DNA from 3 places in the Nocardioides bizhenqiangii genome. Region 3 is predicted to be linked to each of the others. Evidence: predicted binding sites of a transcription regulator. Region 3 holds the regulator's gene; each other region holds the start of a gene.
The links. The regulator HrcA, encoded in region 3, represses chaperone genes, less so after heat shock. The targets are predictions, from matches to a motif close to TTGGCACTCGNNNNNNNCGAGTGCCAA.

Region 1 (4,734 bases), 840 kb from region 3:
TCACCGACGGAGGCGGCTTTCGACCGCCGGTGACCCAGGAGAGCCTGTCCCCCGACGGGCGCCACGCGTTCTTCGTGCAGCGGAACTGGCTGGAGGTCTACGACTTCGAGACGGCAGGGTGGTCGCGGGTGCCTGCCTCCGAGGGGCTCGGCGCGACGGCGAAATGGACGAGCGACGGTCGCACGATTCGAATCCTCTCGGCCAGCCTTCCCGACGGCACCGAGGTCGAATGGATGCTCTACGACCCCGTGGGCAATGCGATCCGATCGACCTCGCGGCCTGACTCCTACGGCGGTCCGCAGGAGGTCGACGACTTCCATGGCCCGATCAAGCGTGACACCGAGGGCGGTGCGCGCGGCCTCTTCCTGGCCGGTCCGGTCCCGGACCCCGACGGTGGCAAGGGCTACACCCTTGACGCGGTGGGAGCAGGTGGTCGGACGACGCCGGAGGCGATCCTCGCCATGCCGCTCGAGATGGTTGACGGGCGCTGGAAGCAGTGCTGCCCGGTCGTGGGCTGGCTCGATCCCGAGACCGTGCTCTTCGAGTCGCGTCACGAGGACGCCCGGATCCTCGCCTGGCGGGTCGGCAGGCCCGATGTCTACCGGGTCTCCGACATCCGCGGCTGGACGCCGGGCAAGGAGTCGTACGTCGCCAGCTTCGCCGACCCGTCGCTGCCGCCGGCCACCGAGCCGGTCGACCTGCCCACTGCCGAGCGCGGCCCGGCCTACGGCGGCGCGAGCATCTGGTGGGCGCCACCGGCAGGTGAGGAGACCTCTCTCCCCTGGCTCGGCGACTCGCCGCTCCCGCAGACCATCGACCTCTCCGAGGGGCTCCCACCGGTCCCCACCGGCCGACGTGCGGTCGGCGTCTTCCAGATCCGGAGCAGGGGCGTGGTGCTCACCCACGATGGAACGACGTACTCCTTCGCCATCGACCACCTCGACCCGGTCGCCGATGAGGAAGGCAACGCCATCGGCTCCCTCGGTGACGTGTCGCCGGACGGCAGACACGTCTTCTTCGTGCAGCGGAGCTCGCTCGAGGTTTACGACTTCCTCCAGGGCACCTGGTCGACGATCGAAACCCCCGACTGGCTCGCCGAAGGTGCTGCGTGGTTCGACGACCGACGGATCTGGGTCCCTGAGGCCCTCGGGGCGACTGACGGCACGGCATACTCCGTTGACGGCGATTCCGAGGCGGCGCCGTACCCCCGCGACGGCGACATCTGGGGCGCACCGGGAGCCCAGGCGGTGCTTCCCGCGATAGACAACGGTGACGCCTCGCCGTACGCCGAGATGGTCGCCCAGGACTACGTGGTCTCCGAACCGATGACCGGACCCGACGGCACCTCGACCGGTGGTGCCCATGTCCTGCTCGTCGGCCAGCCGGACAGCGACTGGGCTGCAGGACTTGCGTACCCGTTCGTCGACGGCGACCGCGGGTTGGGGAGTGTGGCCGTGCTGGACTGGGTGACGCCGACGCAGGTCCTGTACTGGTCGGCGAGCGCCAGCACCGGCCGGCGGATCCTGGCCTGGGACCCGGGGACCCGCTGGCTCGCCCGGGTGTCCGAGCTGACCGGTCTCACCGACCGCGACCCGTTGGCGTCCAGCTTCGCCGACCTGACTCCTCCCGGGGACTGACCCCGCTTCTTGCACTCGTAGGGGTCGAGTGCTAAACATGGCATTGGCACTCTCCTAGGGAGAGTGACAGAAATCCCGGCTCGGGGAGTCGAGGTCAGCAGCGTCGGCGGGAAGGGTCCGCCGGTTCGGTCTGGCCGTCCGTCGCGGGCGACGATCCGGGCCCCCAGACATCTCTAGCGAAGGAATCGCAGGAGTCATGCCGAAGCTGATTGCTTTCAACGAGGAGGCCCGGCGCGGTCTCGAGCGAGGAATGAACACCCTCGCCGACGCCGTCAAGGTCACCCTCGGTCCCAAGGGCCGCAACGTCGTGCTCGAGAAGAAGTGGGGAGCCCCCACGATCACCAACGATGGTGTGTCCATCGCCAAGGAGATCGAGCTCGAGGACCCCTACGAGAAGATCGGCGCCGAGCTGGTCAAGGAGGTCGCGAAGAAGACCGACGACGTCGCCGGTGACGGTACGACGACGGCGACCGTCCTTGCCCAGGCGATGGTCCGCGAGGGCCTGCGCAACGTCGCCGCGGGTGCCAACCCGATGGGCCTGAAGCGCGGCATCGAGGCCGCCGTCGAGGCCGTGTCCGAGCAGCTGCTCGGCATGGCCAAGGAGATCGAGACCAAGGAGCAGATCGCCTCCACCGCGTCCATCTCCGCCGCTGACACCACGGTCGGCGAGATCATCGCCGAGGCGATGGACAAGGTCGGCAAGGAGGGCGTGATCACGGTCGAGGAGTCGAACACCTTCGGCCTCGACCTCGAGCTCACCGAGGGCATGCGTTTCGACAAGGGCTACATCTCGGCCTACTTCGTCACCGACCCGGAGCGGATGGAGACGGTGCTCGAGGACCCCTACGTCCTCATCGCCAACTCCAAGGTCAGCAGCGTCAAGGACCTGCTGCCGCTGCTCGAGAAGGTCATGCAGTCGGGCAAGCCGCTCGTCATCATCGCCGAGGACGTCGACGGCGAGGCTCTCTCGACGCTGGTCGTCAACAAGATCCGCGGCACCTTCAAGTCCGTCGCCGTCAAGGCCCCGGGCTTCGGAGACCGCCGCAAGGCCATGCTGCAGGACATCGCGATCCTGACCGGTGGCCAGGTCATCTCGGAGGAGGTCGGCCTCAAGCTCGAGTCCGCCGGCATCGAGCTGCTCGGCCAGGCCCGCAAGGTCGTCATCACCAAGGACGAGACCACCATCGTCGAGGGTGCCGGCGACACGGCCCAGATCGAGGGTCGGGTCAACCAGATCCGCGCCGAGATCGACAAGTCGGACTCCGACTACGACCGCGAGAAGCTCCAGGAGCGCCTCGCCAAGCTGGCCGGCGGCGTGGCCGTCATCAAGGTCGGCGCGGCCACCGAGGTCGAGCTCAAGGAGCGCAAGCACCGCATCGAGGACGCCGTCCGCAACGCGAAGGCTGCCGTCGAGGAGGGCATCGTCGCCGGAGGTGGCGTGGCGCTGGTCCAGGCCGGCCTGGGCGCGTTCGCCAAGCTCGAGCTCGAGGGCGACGAGGCCACGGGTGCCAACATCGTCAAGGTCGCCATCGAGGCCCCGCTCAAGCAGATCGCGATCAACGCCGGTCTCGAGGGTGGCGTCGTGGCGGAGAAGGTCCGCGGTCTCGAGGCCGGGTTCGGACTCAACGCCGCCACGGGTGAGTACGTCGACATGATCGCCGTCGGCATCATCGACCCCGCCAAGGTGACCCGCTCCGCGCTGCAGAACGCCGCCTCCATCGCGGCGCTCTTCCTCACCACCGAGGCCGTGGTTGCCGACAAGCCGGAGAAGGCGCCCGCCATGGGCGGCGACCCGTCCGGCGGCATGGGCGGCATGGACTTTTAGTCGCCTTCGTTCGGACAGGTCCGCGAGCTTGCTCGCGGCCTGACCGGACGAGCACAGCGGCAAGGTCGAGTAGCGCCGGCATCGACCGCGCGTCAGCGCGGGACGTGCGGCGCATATCGAGACCAGTCCGGTCACGCATCAGCTTCACCATCAGGGCCCCTGCTCCGGCAGGGGCCTTGATGCATTTCGACGAGGCGCTCGGCCTGACCGGTCACCAGTGGTACTGCGAGTAGTCGCGGTCCCGCTCGTCCTCCTCGTAGTCCTGCTCCTCCTCGATCGCGTCCTCGTTGCGCTCCTCCAGCCGGCGCTCCTTGCGCTCCTGCTGGCGCTGCTGGCGCCGCTCCTCGGGGGTCTGCTCCTGGTCGTCCTGCTGCTGTTGCTGCTCTTCCTGCTGTTGCTGTTGTTGTTGCTGCTGCAGCTTGTCGCGCAGGCGTTGGTCGACGGCCGCGGCGTCGCGGGTCTGGTCCTCGCCGCGGCCGGAGTCGGTGGGGCAGTCGCCCTCGGCCAGGGCGTCGATGCCGGCCTGCCACCAACCGGCCGCCTCGTCGGCGTCGCCGGCCTCGTGTGCGGTGTCGCCCAGCGTCTCGTCGGCCAGCGCGATGTTGATCCGCACCGTGCACTCCTCCTCGACCGGCACGTCCTCGAGCGCGGTGGCGTAGCGCTCGAGCGCGCCCTCCAGGTCGCCGTCGGCGTGCCGCGCGGCGCCCTCGTCGAACGCGGAGATCCACGGCTCGAACCAGTTGACCGAGCCGTTGGCCGAGAACTCGTCGGCTGCCCCCAGGTAGTCGGTGTCCTCGAACTGGCTGCGGCCGTCACGGTCGTGGGAGAGCATCGCCACCACCTTCACGGCGAACAGGAGCGCGACCAGCGCCGGCACGATGCCGGCCAGGACGAGGATCATGCGCAGTCTGGTGCGGGTCATGCCGCCTCGTTCCGGGCCGGCGCGAGGGAGTGGTGGGCGGTCCAGAGCGCCCGCCACGACGTCCGCAGCTCGAGCAGCACCAGTCCGAGCAGGACCAGGCCGAACAGCCAGGTCAGGTCGTGCTTCGCCGGAGCATCCGCCCCCTCGTCCAGGGTGTACGACGCCTCGAAGTCGTCGGCGATCGCAGTCATCCCGCCAGGCTCGGTGCGGTGGGCGTAGTCGATGCCGAGCTCGGACGCGATCGACCGAAGGTTGTCCTCGTCGATCCGCGAGACGGCGTCCTCGCCGCGTTCCTGGTCGTAGATGTAGCCGTCGTCCGTGGACAGGTCGTCCGACTCGGGCATCTTGGC
Region 2 (4,734 bases), 1.9 Mb from region 3:
ACGCGACGGTCGAGGAGCGCTGCGTCGGCGTCCAGTCGACTGCGAGCGCCCAGTCGCCCGTCCGTACGTCGACCCGCAGGATCGTGGCCGCGCGCCCGTTGCCGCGCACGTAGGACACGAGCAGGTGGGCGCGGTCCTCCCAGGCCGCCGACCGGATCCTGCCGCGGATCCAGCTGCCGGGCGAGGGGAGCCTGGCCACTTGCTCACCGGTGACCTGGTCGACGACGAGCACCACCCCGCGTCGTACCGAGACCTCCGCGAGGCCCTCCGGCTGGGGTATCTCGGGCAGCTCGTCGCGGTCACGGTGGATGACCCGCGACCGGATCTCGCCCGTCGCGACGTCCGCCGTGTGGAGCCGGGGGGGCCGCCACTCCGAGCGTGAGACCTCGGACGGAGTGAATGTGATCCACCGCAGCGTGGAACCGTCAGGGCTCAGGACAGGAGTGCCGGCGACGGTGCCGATCTCGCGCACCCGGTTGCCACGCGCGTCCAGGAGCTCGACCCCGGCGGTGCCTTCGAAGTAGCGGTCGTCGACGACGAGGAACCCGTCCCCGAGGCGGGCGATCGCCGTGATCCCCCGATCCCGCGGCAGCTCGACGGTCCGGCCGTCGGGGGAGTGGTACGTGTGCCCGATGACGTACCCGATGGTCGGCGGGGGCCCGATCGGCAGTGCGTCGACCCACCCGATCGGGCCGGCGGGCGCCGTACTCACGGATGCGTCGGCAGACGTCGCGTCCGGCGACGGCGCCCCGTCGCGGTCGTCGCCCCCGCAGCCGGCGCCGACAACGACGAGCACGCCGACCACGGCCAAGGCGCCCATGACCCTCCGTGTGCTCACGTCCCTATGACGCGCCGGGGACGACCTCGGTTGCCCACCCCCCCGCGAATCGGGGGAGTTCGCCCGGCGAATCGGGCGAGTTCGCCCGGCGAACCGGCCGGATTCGACGGGTCAACTTCCCCGATTCGACGGGTGACCTTCCCCGATTCGGCGGGAGATTCCCCCCGATTCGACGGTCAGAAGGGGGAGACGAGAAGGGCGGTGCCGTGGCCGGCGACCCGGGTGAGCACCAGGGTGGCCTCCTCGTCGCCGGTGAGCGCGAGCCGCTTGCGCAGCGCGTCGGGTGCGACGTCGACGCCGCGCTTCTTGATGGTGAGGCGTCCGATGCCGCGCTCGCGGAGGGCGGCCCTGAGCTGCTTCTCGCGGTAGGGCAGGTTCTCGAGCACCCGGTAACCGCGGGCGAACGGTGTGCGGAAGGACTCGTCGGAGGTGACGTAGGCGATCCTGGCGTCCACCAGGTGTCCGTGGACGCCGGCCGCCACCGCGGTCACGAGACCGGCCCGGATCACCGCGCCGTCCGGCTCGTAGAGGAACGCGCCGACGTCGCCGACTCCGGTCTCCTCAATGCCCGGGTCGTCCTCGTCGGTCAGGGAGGCCAGGCCCCCGGCCTGCCCCGGGCCGGCCGAGGGGATGACGGTGGCCCGGCGGCTCGCGGTCGCCGTACGACCGGACCAGAGGGCGGCTTCCTTGACCTCGCCGCCGTCGCTCACCCACTCCGCCTCGACGTCGGGCGGCACCAGGGCGTGCGGGATGCCGGGGGCGACCTTGACGCACGCGTCACGGCGGAGCAGGCCCTCGATCCAGGTCCAGGGCGGCGCCCAGTCGTCGACATTGAAGGTGCGTCCGGCTCCGCTGCGCCGCGCGGGATCGGCGAACGCCAGGTCGAAGCCGCCGTGGTCGACCGTCGTCGCGTCGGCGACCTGGACCGCGCCGGGCAGCCCGAGCGCGGCCAGGTTGGCCTCGGCGATGGCCACGCGCACCGGGTCGAGGTCGACGCCGGCGCACACCAGCCCGGCGCGAGCACCGGCGATCAGGTCGCCGCCGATCCCGCAGCCGAGGTCGATCAGCGTGCGCGCGCCGAACGCTCCGTAGCGACCGGCCCGGTGGGCCGCGACCGACAGCCGGGTCGCCTGCTCGAGGCCGCTCGGCGTGAAGTACATCCGGTCCGCGAGCTCGCCGAACTTCGTGTGGCCGCGGTGTCTCAGCTCGACCTGGGTCATGGCCACGGCGACGGCGGCCGGCGACGCGTCCCGCCGCAGCTCGGCCTGCACCTGGAGCTCGGGCTCGTCAACGAGGTCAGTGGCTCTCGCCAGGAGCGCCTGCCCCTCGTCGGTGAGCAGCCACCGGAACGCCTCGAGGTCCACAGCACCGATCCTGTCAGACCCGCTCTGGCACTCGTTGAAGGAGAGTGCTAGTTTCGTGTTGGCACTCTCCACGTGAGTGTGCCAGCGCTTGCCGACGAGTGTGCGACCCCCGCGACGGCGTACTCCCCAAGGCAAGCCCCAACGTGGGTGGGCGCCAGCCCGCCAGACACCTGCACACACCCCGCACAAGAAAGTGGAGGTCGATCGACGTGTCGATCAACATCAAGCCGCTCGAGGACCGGATCGTCGTCAAGCCGCTCGACGCCGAGCAGACCACGGCTTCTGGCCTGGTCATCCCGGACACCGCCAAGGAGAAGCCCCAGGAGGGCGAGGTCCTCGCGGTCGGTCCCGGTCGCTTCAACGAGGACGGCGACGGCCGGATCCCGCTCGACGTGGCCGTGGGTGACAAGGTCATCTACAGCAAGTACGGCGGCACCGAGGTCAAGTACGGCGGCGAGGAGTACCTCATCCTTTCCGCTCGCGACGTCCTTGCCGTAGTCGGTTCCTGATCCCCGCGCCCGGACGTCATACGCGCCGCACCTCCCGAGGTGCGCGTCGTATGACGTCCGGGCGTGATCGTTCCTGAAGGAGAAGCAATGCCGAAGATCCTGGAGTTCGACGAGAATGCCCGGCGCGCTCTCGAGCGCGGCGTCGACAAGCTCGCCGACACGGTCAAGGTGACCCTCGGCCCCAAGGGCCGCTACGTCGTCCTCGACAAGAAGTGGGGCGCGCCCACCATCACCAACGACGGTGTGACCGTCGCGCGCGAGATCGAGCTCGACGACCCGTTCGAGAACCTTGGTGCCCAGCTCACCAAGGAGGTCGCCACCAAGACCAACGACATCGCTGGTGACGGCACCACCACCGCGACCGTGCTCGCGCAGGCGATGGTGCACGAGGGCCTCCGCGCGGTGGCCGCCGGCGCCAACCCGATGGGTGTCAAGCGCGGCATGGACGCCGCCGCGACCGCGGTGTCCGACGCACTGCTCGCCGCCGCCCGCGAGGTGGAGACGAAGGAGGACATGGCCAGCGTGGCCACGATCTCCAGCCGCGACAGCCACATCGGCGAGCTGCTCGCCGAGGCCTTCGACAAGGTGGGCAAGGACGGTGTGATCACCGTCGAGGAGTCCAACACCATGGGCACCGAGCTCGAGTTCACCGAGGGCATGCAGTTCGACAAGGGCTACATCTCGGCCTACTTCGTCACCGACCCGGAGCGGATGGAAGCGGTCATCGACGACCCCTACATCCTGCTGCACCAGGGCAAGATCTCCGCGATCGCCGACCTGCTGCCGCTGCTCGAGAAGGTCATCCAGGCCGGCAAGCCGCTGTTCATCCTTGCCGAGGACGTCGACGGCGAGGCGCTCTCCACGCTCGTGGTCAACAAGATCCGCGGCACCTTCACCGCGGTCGCGGTGAAGAGCCCGGCGTTCGGTGACCGGCGCAAGGCGATGATGCAGGACATCGCGATCCTGACCGGCGGTCAGGTCATCGCGCCCGAGGTCGGCCTCAAGCTCGACCAGGTCGGGCTCGACGTGCTCGGCCAGGCCCGCCGCATCGTGGTCACCAAGGACAGCACCACGATCGTCGACGGCGCCGGCGACCCGGCGCAGGTCGAGGGTCGCGTCAACCAGATCAAGCAGGAGATCGAGGCGGCCGACAGCGACTGGGACCAGGAGAAGCTCCAGGAGCGTCTCGCCAAGCTCGCCGGCGGCGTCTGCGTGATCAAGGTCGGCGCCGCCACCGAGGTGGAGCTCAAGGAGAAGAAGCACCGCATCGAGGACGCCGTGTCGGCGACCCGGGCCGCGATCGAGGAGGGCATCGTCCCCGGCGGTGGCTCTGCGCTCATCCACGCGGTCTCGGTGCTCGACAAGGACCTCGGGCTGACCGGCGACGAGGCGGTCGGTGTCCGCATCGTCCGCAAGTCGGCCGACGAGCCGCTGCGCTGGATCGCCGAGAACGGCGGCGTCAACGGCTACGTCGTGACGACCAAGGTGCGCGAGCTCGGCGTCGGCAACGGCTACAACGCGGCCACCGAGGAGTACGGCGACCTGGTCGCCCAGGGCGTCCTCGACCCGGTCAAGGTGACCCGCTCGGCGCTGGTCAACGCGACCTCGATCGCTGCGATGCTGCTGACGACCGAGACCCTGGTCGTCGACAAGCCCGAGGAAGAGGAGCCCGACGCGGCCGGTCACGGCCACGGTCACGGCCACGGGCACTGATCCACCCGGCTCATCCCAACGTCGACCCGGCGCGTTCAAACGCGCCGGGTCGACGCAATTCGGGCCTACGGGGCAGGATCGGGGCGTGGCTGGAGACTTTCTCGGGGAGTGGCAGGCGTTCCGTGCCCAGCGCGAGGCGCGGCTGACCGCCCCGCACGGCTTCCTGTCGATCACCGGGCTGTACTGGCTGACGGAGAAGCGCAGGCAGTACGACGGCGCCCCGGGGGTCTGGTGGCTCGGTGCCGACGGCGTCGAGGTCGAGCTCGGTCCGGACGAGGCCCTGACGATCGACGGCCGCGAGCTCCGCGGG
Region 3 (4,734 bases):
TGCTCAGCTACTCGGCGGGCGAGATGCTGTCCCGGCCGATGGTCAGCGACATCGCGAAGGTGCTGCCCGACGACTTCCCGTTCACCCGCCTCGGGCTGCCGGTGCGCAAGCGGATCCTCCTCGGTCCGTCGACCTACACCGTCGCGACGGCCCTGCTGGTCGCGAGCCTGCTGGGCGACCGCAGTGGATCCGACGACCTGGTGCTGGCGGTCGTGGCGTCGGTCTGCGTGGGACTCGCTCTCTCCCACGAGCTCTCGGTGCTGCTGGCCGAGGCGATCACGCGCCCGATCGAGCGGGTCCGGGTGGCGATGGCCAGGGTCGCGGACGGGGACCTGGCGGCGCGAGTGCCGGTGACGACCAGTGACGAGCTGGGGGAGCTCGCGCACGACTTCAACCTGATGGCGCGCGGGTTGGAGGAGCGCGAGCAGATGCGCGCGGCGTTCGGCACCTACGTCGACAAGGAGGTCGCCGCCCTCATCCTCTCCGGTCAGTTCCCGGAGGAAGGTGTCGAGGTCGAGGTCTCGATCATGTTCTGTGACGTCATCGGCTTCACGTCCTACGCCGAGAGCGCGCCGGCCACCGCGGTGGTAGCCACCCTCAACCGGCTGTTCTCGGTGATGGTGCCGATCGTCGACAAGCACGGCGGGCACGTCGACAAGTTCATCGGCGACGGGCTGCTGGCGGTGTTCGGGGCTCCCGAGCTCTTCCCGGACCACGCGGACCGCGCCGTGGCGGCTGCGCGGGAGATCGTCGCGGCCGCGGCCGCGCTCGACACCGGCCTGAGCGTGGCTGCCGGGGTCAACACCGGCCGGGTGGTCGCAGGATCGATCGGTGGCGCGGGCCGGCTGAACTTCAGCGTCATCGGCGACGCCGTCAACGTCGCCGCCCGGGTCGAGGCCGCCACCCGGCAGACCGGGGACGACGTGCTGATCACCGCGGCCACGGCGGCGATGCTGACGACGGACGTGCCGCTGGTCTCCCGGGGCAGCGTCCCGCTCAAGGGCAAGGCGGAGCCGCTCGAGGTGCTCGCGCCGCTCGGGCCGGTGACGGCGCCGACCGCGTGACAGTCAGCGGCCCTCAGGCCAGCGGCAGCCGCTTCTCGGACCGGGGCAGCTGCTCGTAGCCACGTCGTACGGCGTCGGCCAGCCGCTCGGCGGGGAACGGCCACTCCGCCGCGGCGAGCGCGTCGGCCAACGGCACGCCGCGCCCGGCGAGGTCGCGGATCGTCTCCGCCACGACACCGATGTCCGAGCGCTGGTCCTGCACGAAGGCCCGGTCGACGACGGCGCCGTGTCCGGGCACGACGACCGAGCCGGGGGTGGTCAGGTTGAGCACGAGGTCGAGCGTCTGTGGCCAATCCAGCGGGTAGGAGTCGCCCCCGTACGCCGGCGGCGCGGACTCCTCGACCAGGTCGCCGGCCAGCAGCGCGTCGGCGGCGGGCACCCTGACCACGAGGTCGCCGCCGGTGTGGCCCCGGCCCGGGTGGACCAGCTCGACCGCGCGGTCGCCCAGGTCGAGCACCGAGGCGGAGGAGAACACCTGGTCAGCGGGCACGATCGTCGTCGCGAGCACCTCGTCGCGGTGCGGGTCGTCGGCCTCTGCGTCGTAGGCACGTTTGATCCGCTCGCCAGCCGCGATGGTCCGAGCGGCGGCCTCGTCGGTCGCATGGATGGGCAGGCCGGCGCCGTACTCCTCGCGGAACGTGACGTTGCCGAAGGTGTGGTCGAAGTGCTCGTGGGTGTTCACCACCGCCACCACCTCGCCGGCGCCGAGCGCGCGGACGTCGGCAACCACCTCGCGCGCGACGAGCGCGGAGCTGTGGGTGTCGACGACGACCAGGCCGCGGCTGCCGCCGACCACGCTCACGTTGACGTCGAGCCAGGGATAGCGGGCGACCCACACCCGGTCGGCGATCTCGGCGAAGGGCATGCAGCGACGCTACCGAACGTGCGCACGGCGCCCACGGCGGTATCCTTGGCACTCAGACGACCCGAGTGCCAGGCAGTCAAGAGGGAGGCGAGATGCAGGAGGACCGCAGGCTCGCCGTACTGCGCGCGATCGTGGAGGACTACGTCGCCACCGAGGAGCCGGTCGGTTCGAAGGCGCTGGTCGAGCGGCACGGGCTCAACGTGTCACCGGCGACCATCCGCAACGACATGGCCGCCCTCGAGGAGGAGGGCTACCTCGCACAGCCCCACACCAGCGCCGGACGGGTGCCGACCGACAAGGGCTACCGGTTGTTCGTCGACCGGCTGACGACCGTCAAGCCGATGAGCTCGGCCGAGCGCCGGGCGATCGCCACCTTCCTCGACGGCGCTGTCGACCTCGACGACGTCGTGCACCGGTCGGTCAGGGTGCTGTCGCAGCTGACCCGGCAGGTCGCCGTCGTGCAGTACCCGACGCTGTCGCGCTCGACGGTCCGGCACGTCGAGATCGTCGCGCTCACCCCGAGCCGGCTGCTCGTCGTCCTCATCCTCAGCACGGGCCGCGTCGAGCAGCGGCTGGTCGAGCTCACCGAGGAGCTCGCCGACGACGACCTGGCCGCCCTGCGTTCGCGGATCAACCTGACGGCGATCGGTGAGCAGATCGCGGCCGCGGCCGTCGCCCTCGATGCTCTCGTCGCAGGCGAGCAGCCCGCGTCCCCGGCCACCGTCGCCGTCGTCGAGACCCTCGTCGAGGCGATGAGCGACCACCGCTCGGACGAGCGCATCGCCGTCGGCGGTACGGCGAACCTCGCCCGCTTCGGCGACAGCTTCGACTCCGCCGTCCGTCCCCTGCTGGAGGCGCTCGAGGAGCAGGTGGTGCTGCTGAAGCTCCTCGGCGAGGCCACCAGCGGCGGCACGGTCACCGTGCGCATCGGGGCTGAGGGTCCCTACGAGGAGCTCTCGTCCACCAGCGTGGTCGCCACCGGCTACGGCCCCGACGACGCGCTGGCGTCGCTCGGCATCGTCGGCCCGACCCGGATGGACTACCCGAGCACCATGGCCGCGGTCCGCGCGGTCGCCCGTTACGTCTCGCGAATCCTCGACGAGGGCTGACGCCCCGCTCCACCCGAACCAGTCCCGATCCCAGACAAGCAAGGAAGCACGTGAATCAGGACCTGTACGACCTCCTCGGTGTCGCCCGCGACGCGGACGCCGACGCCATCAAGAAGGCCTACCGGCGCCTCGCCCGACAGCTCCACCCCGACGTGAATCCCGATCCCACGGCGCAGGAGCAGTTCAAGCAGGTGACGGCGGCCTACGAGGTCCTGTCGGACCCGCAGAAGCGGGCCGCCTACGACCGTGGCGGCGACCCGTTCGGCGGCGGCTTCGGCGGCCAGGGTGCCGGCTTCTCCTTCACCGACATCATGGACGCGTTCTTCGGCGGCGCGGCGGGCGGCGCCACCCGCGGCCCGCGCCAGCGCACGCGTCGCGGCCAGGACGCGCTGATCCGCCTCGAGGTCGACCTCGCCGAAGCAGCGTTCGGAGTCTCCCGTGAGCTCAAGGTCGACACCGCGATCCGGTGCACCACCTGCGGCGGCGCCGGCGCGGCGCCGGGCAGCCAGCCGGTGACGTGCGAGACCTGCCACGGCCAGGGCGAGGTCGCACACGTGCAGCGCTCGTTCCTCGGTGAGATCCGCACCCTGCGGCCCTGCCCGGCCTGCCGGGGCTTCGGGTCCGTGATCCCCGACCCCTGCCGCGAGTGCGCGGGCGACGGACGGGTGCGCTCCCGCCGCACCCTCACCGTCAAGATCCCCGCCGGCGTCGACACCGGCACCCGGGTCCAGCTGAGCGAGCAGGGCGAGGTCGGCCCCGGCGGCGGCCCCCCGGGGGATCTCTACGTCGAGATCCTCGTCGCCCAGCACCCGACGTTCACCCGGCACGGCAACGACCTGCACTGCACCGTCGTCGTGCCGATGACGGCGGCCGCGCTCGGCACCGTCCTGACGCTGCCGACGCTCGAGGCCGACCTGGTCGGCGCCGAGGGCGCCGGTGACTCGGGACTGCAGACCGACTTCCAGCTCGAGGTCGAGCCCGGCACACAGTCCGGCAGCGAGACCGTGGTCCGTGGCCAGGGCGTCCCCGGCCTGCGCGGTGGCCGCGGCGACCTGATCGTCACCGTCCACGTGGAGACGCCGACCCGGCTCGACCCGCGGCAGGAGGAGCTGCTCCGCGAGCTCGCCGCGGTCCGCGGCGAGGAGCAGCCGAGCGGCAACGTCCGGCCGACGCAGCGGTCGGTGTTCGGCCGGCTCCGCGACGCGTTCAACCAGCACTGACCGGCGCGTGGTGCTCCCGTGACCCTCCCGCAGCACGTCGTGCCGTCCCTGGACGGGGTCACCGCCGGCGCGGTCGTCACGGTGGAGGGAGACGAGGCCCACCACGCCGTCGTCGTACGTCGCCTGCGGGTCGGTGAGCAGGTCACGCTGGCCGACGGGCTCGGCCTGGTCGCGACCGGCGAGGTCAGCGCGACGTCCAAGCGCTCCTTCGACGTGCGGGTGACCGCGGTCGACGTGGTGCCGCGGCCGAGCCCTGCTGTGACCGTCGTGCAGGCGCTCCCCAAGGGCGACCGCGGCGAGCTCGCCGTCGAGGTGCTCACCGAGATCGGCGTCGACCGGATCGTCCCGTGGGCGGCCTCCCGCAGCGTGGCGGTGTGGAAGGGCGAGCGGGCGGCCAGGTCGCACGCGAAGTGGCAGAGCACGGCACGCGAGGCGGCCAAGCAGGCCCGCCGGGCCTGGCACCCGGTCGTACCGCC

Region 1: the regulator HrcA is predicted to act here: its motif matches at 1,681-1,707, upstream of groL (chaperonin GroEL).
Region 2: the regulator HrcA is predicted to act here: its motif matches at 2,227-2,253, upstream of groES (co-chaperone GroES).

What each region holds. Positions count from the first base shown of each region.
Region 1 covers NZ_CP141059.1:837,216-841,949, forward strand. Annotated here, with positions in the region: gene SHK19_RS04100 (hypothetical protein) at 1-1,637, shown strand, start outside; gene groL (chaperonin GroEL) at 1,834-3,462, shown strand; gene SHK19_RS04110 (hypothetical protein) at 3,674-4,384, opposite strand; gene SHK19_RS04115 (vWA domain-containing protein) at 4,381-4,734, opposite strand, start outside.
Region 2 covers NZ_CP141059.1:3,598,963-3,603,696, reverse strand. Annotated here, with positions in the region: gene SHK19_RS17465 (hypothetical protein) at 1-838, opposite strand, end outside; gene SHK19_RS17460 (THUMP-like domain-containing protein) at 1,015-2,202, opposite strand; gene groES (co-chaperone GroES) at 2,412-2,711, shown strand; gene groL (chaperonin GroEL) at 2,799-4,424, shown strand; gene SHK19_RS17445 (DUF1684 domain-containing protein) at 4,510-4,734, shown strand, end outside.
Region 3 covers NZ_CP141059.1:1,678,837-1,683,570, forward strand. Annotated here, with positions in the region: gene SHK19_RS08180 (adenylate/guanylate cyclase domain-containing protein) at 1-1,064, shown strand, start outside; gene SHK19_RS08185 (MBL fold metallo-hydrolase) at 1,078-1,929, opposite strand; gene hrcA (heat-inducible transcriptional repressor HrcA) at 2,022-3,038, shown strand; gene dnaJ (molecular chaperone DnaJ) at 3,089-4,258, shown strand; gene SHK19_RS08200 (16S rRNA (uracil(1498)-N(3))-methyltransferase) at 4,277-4,734, shown strand, end outside.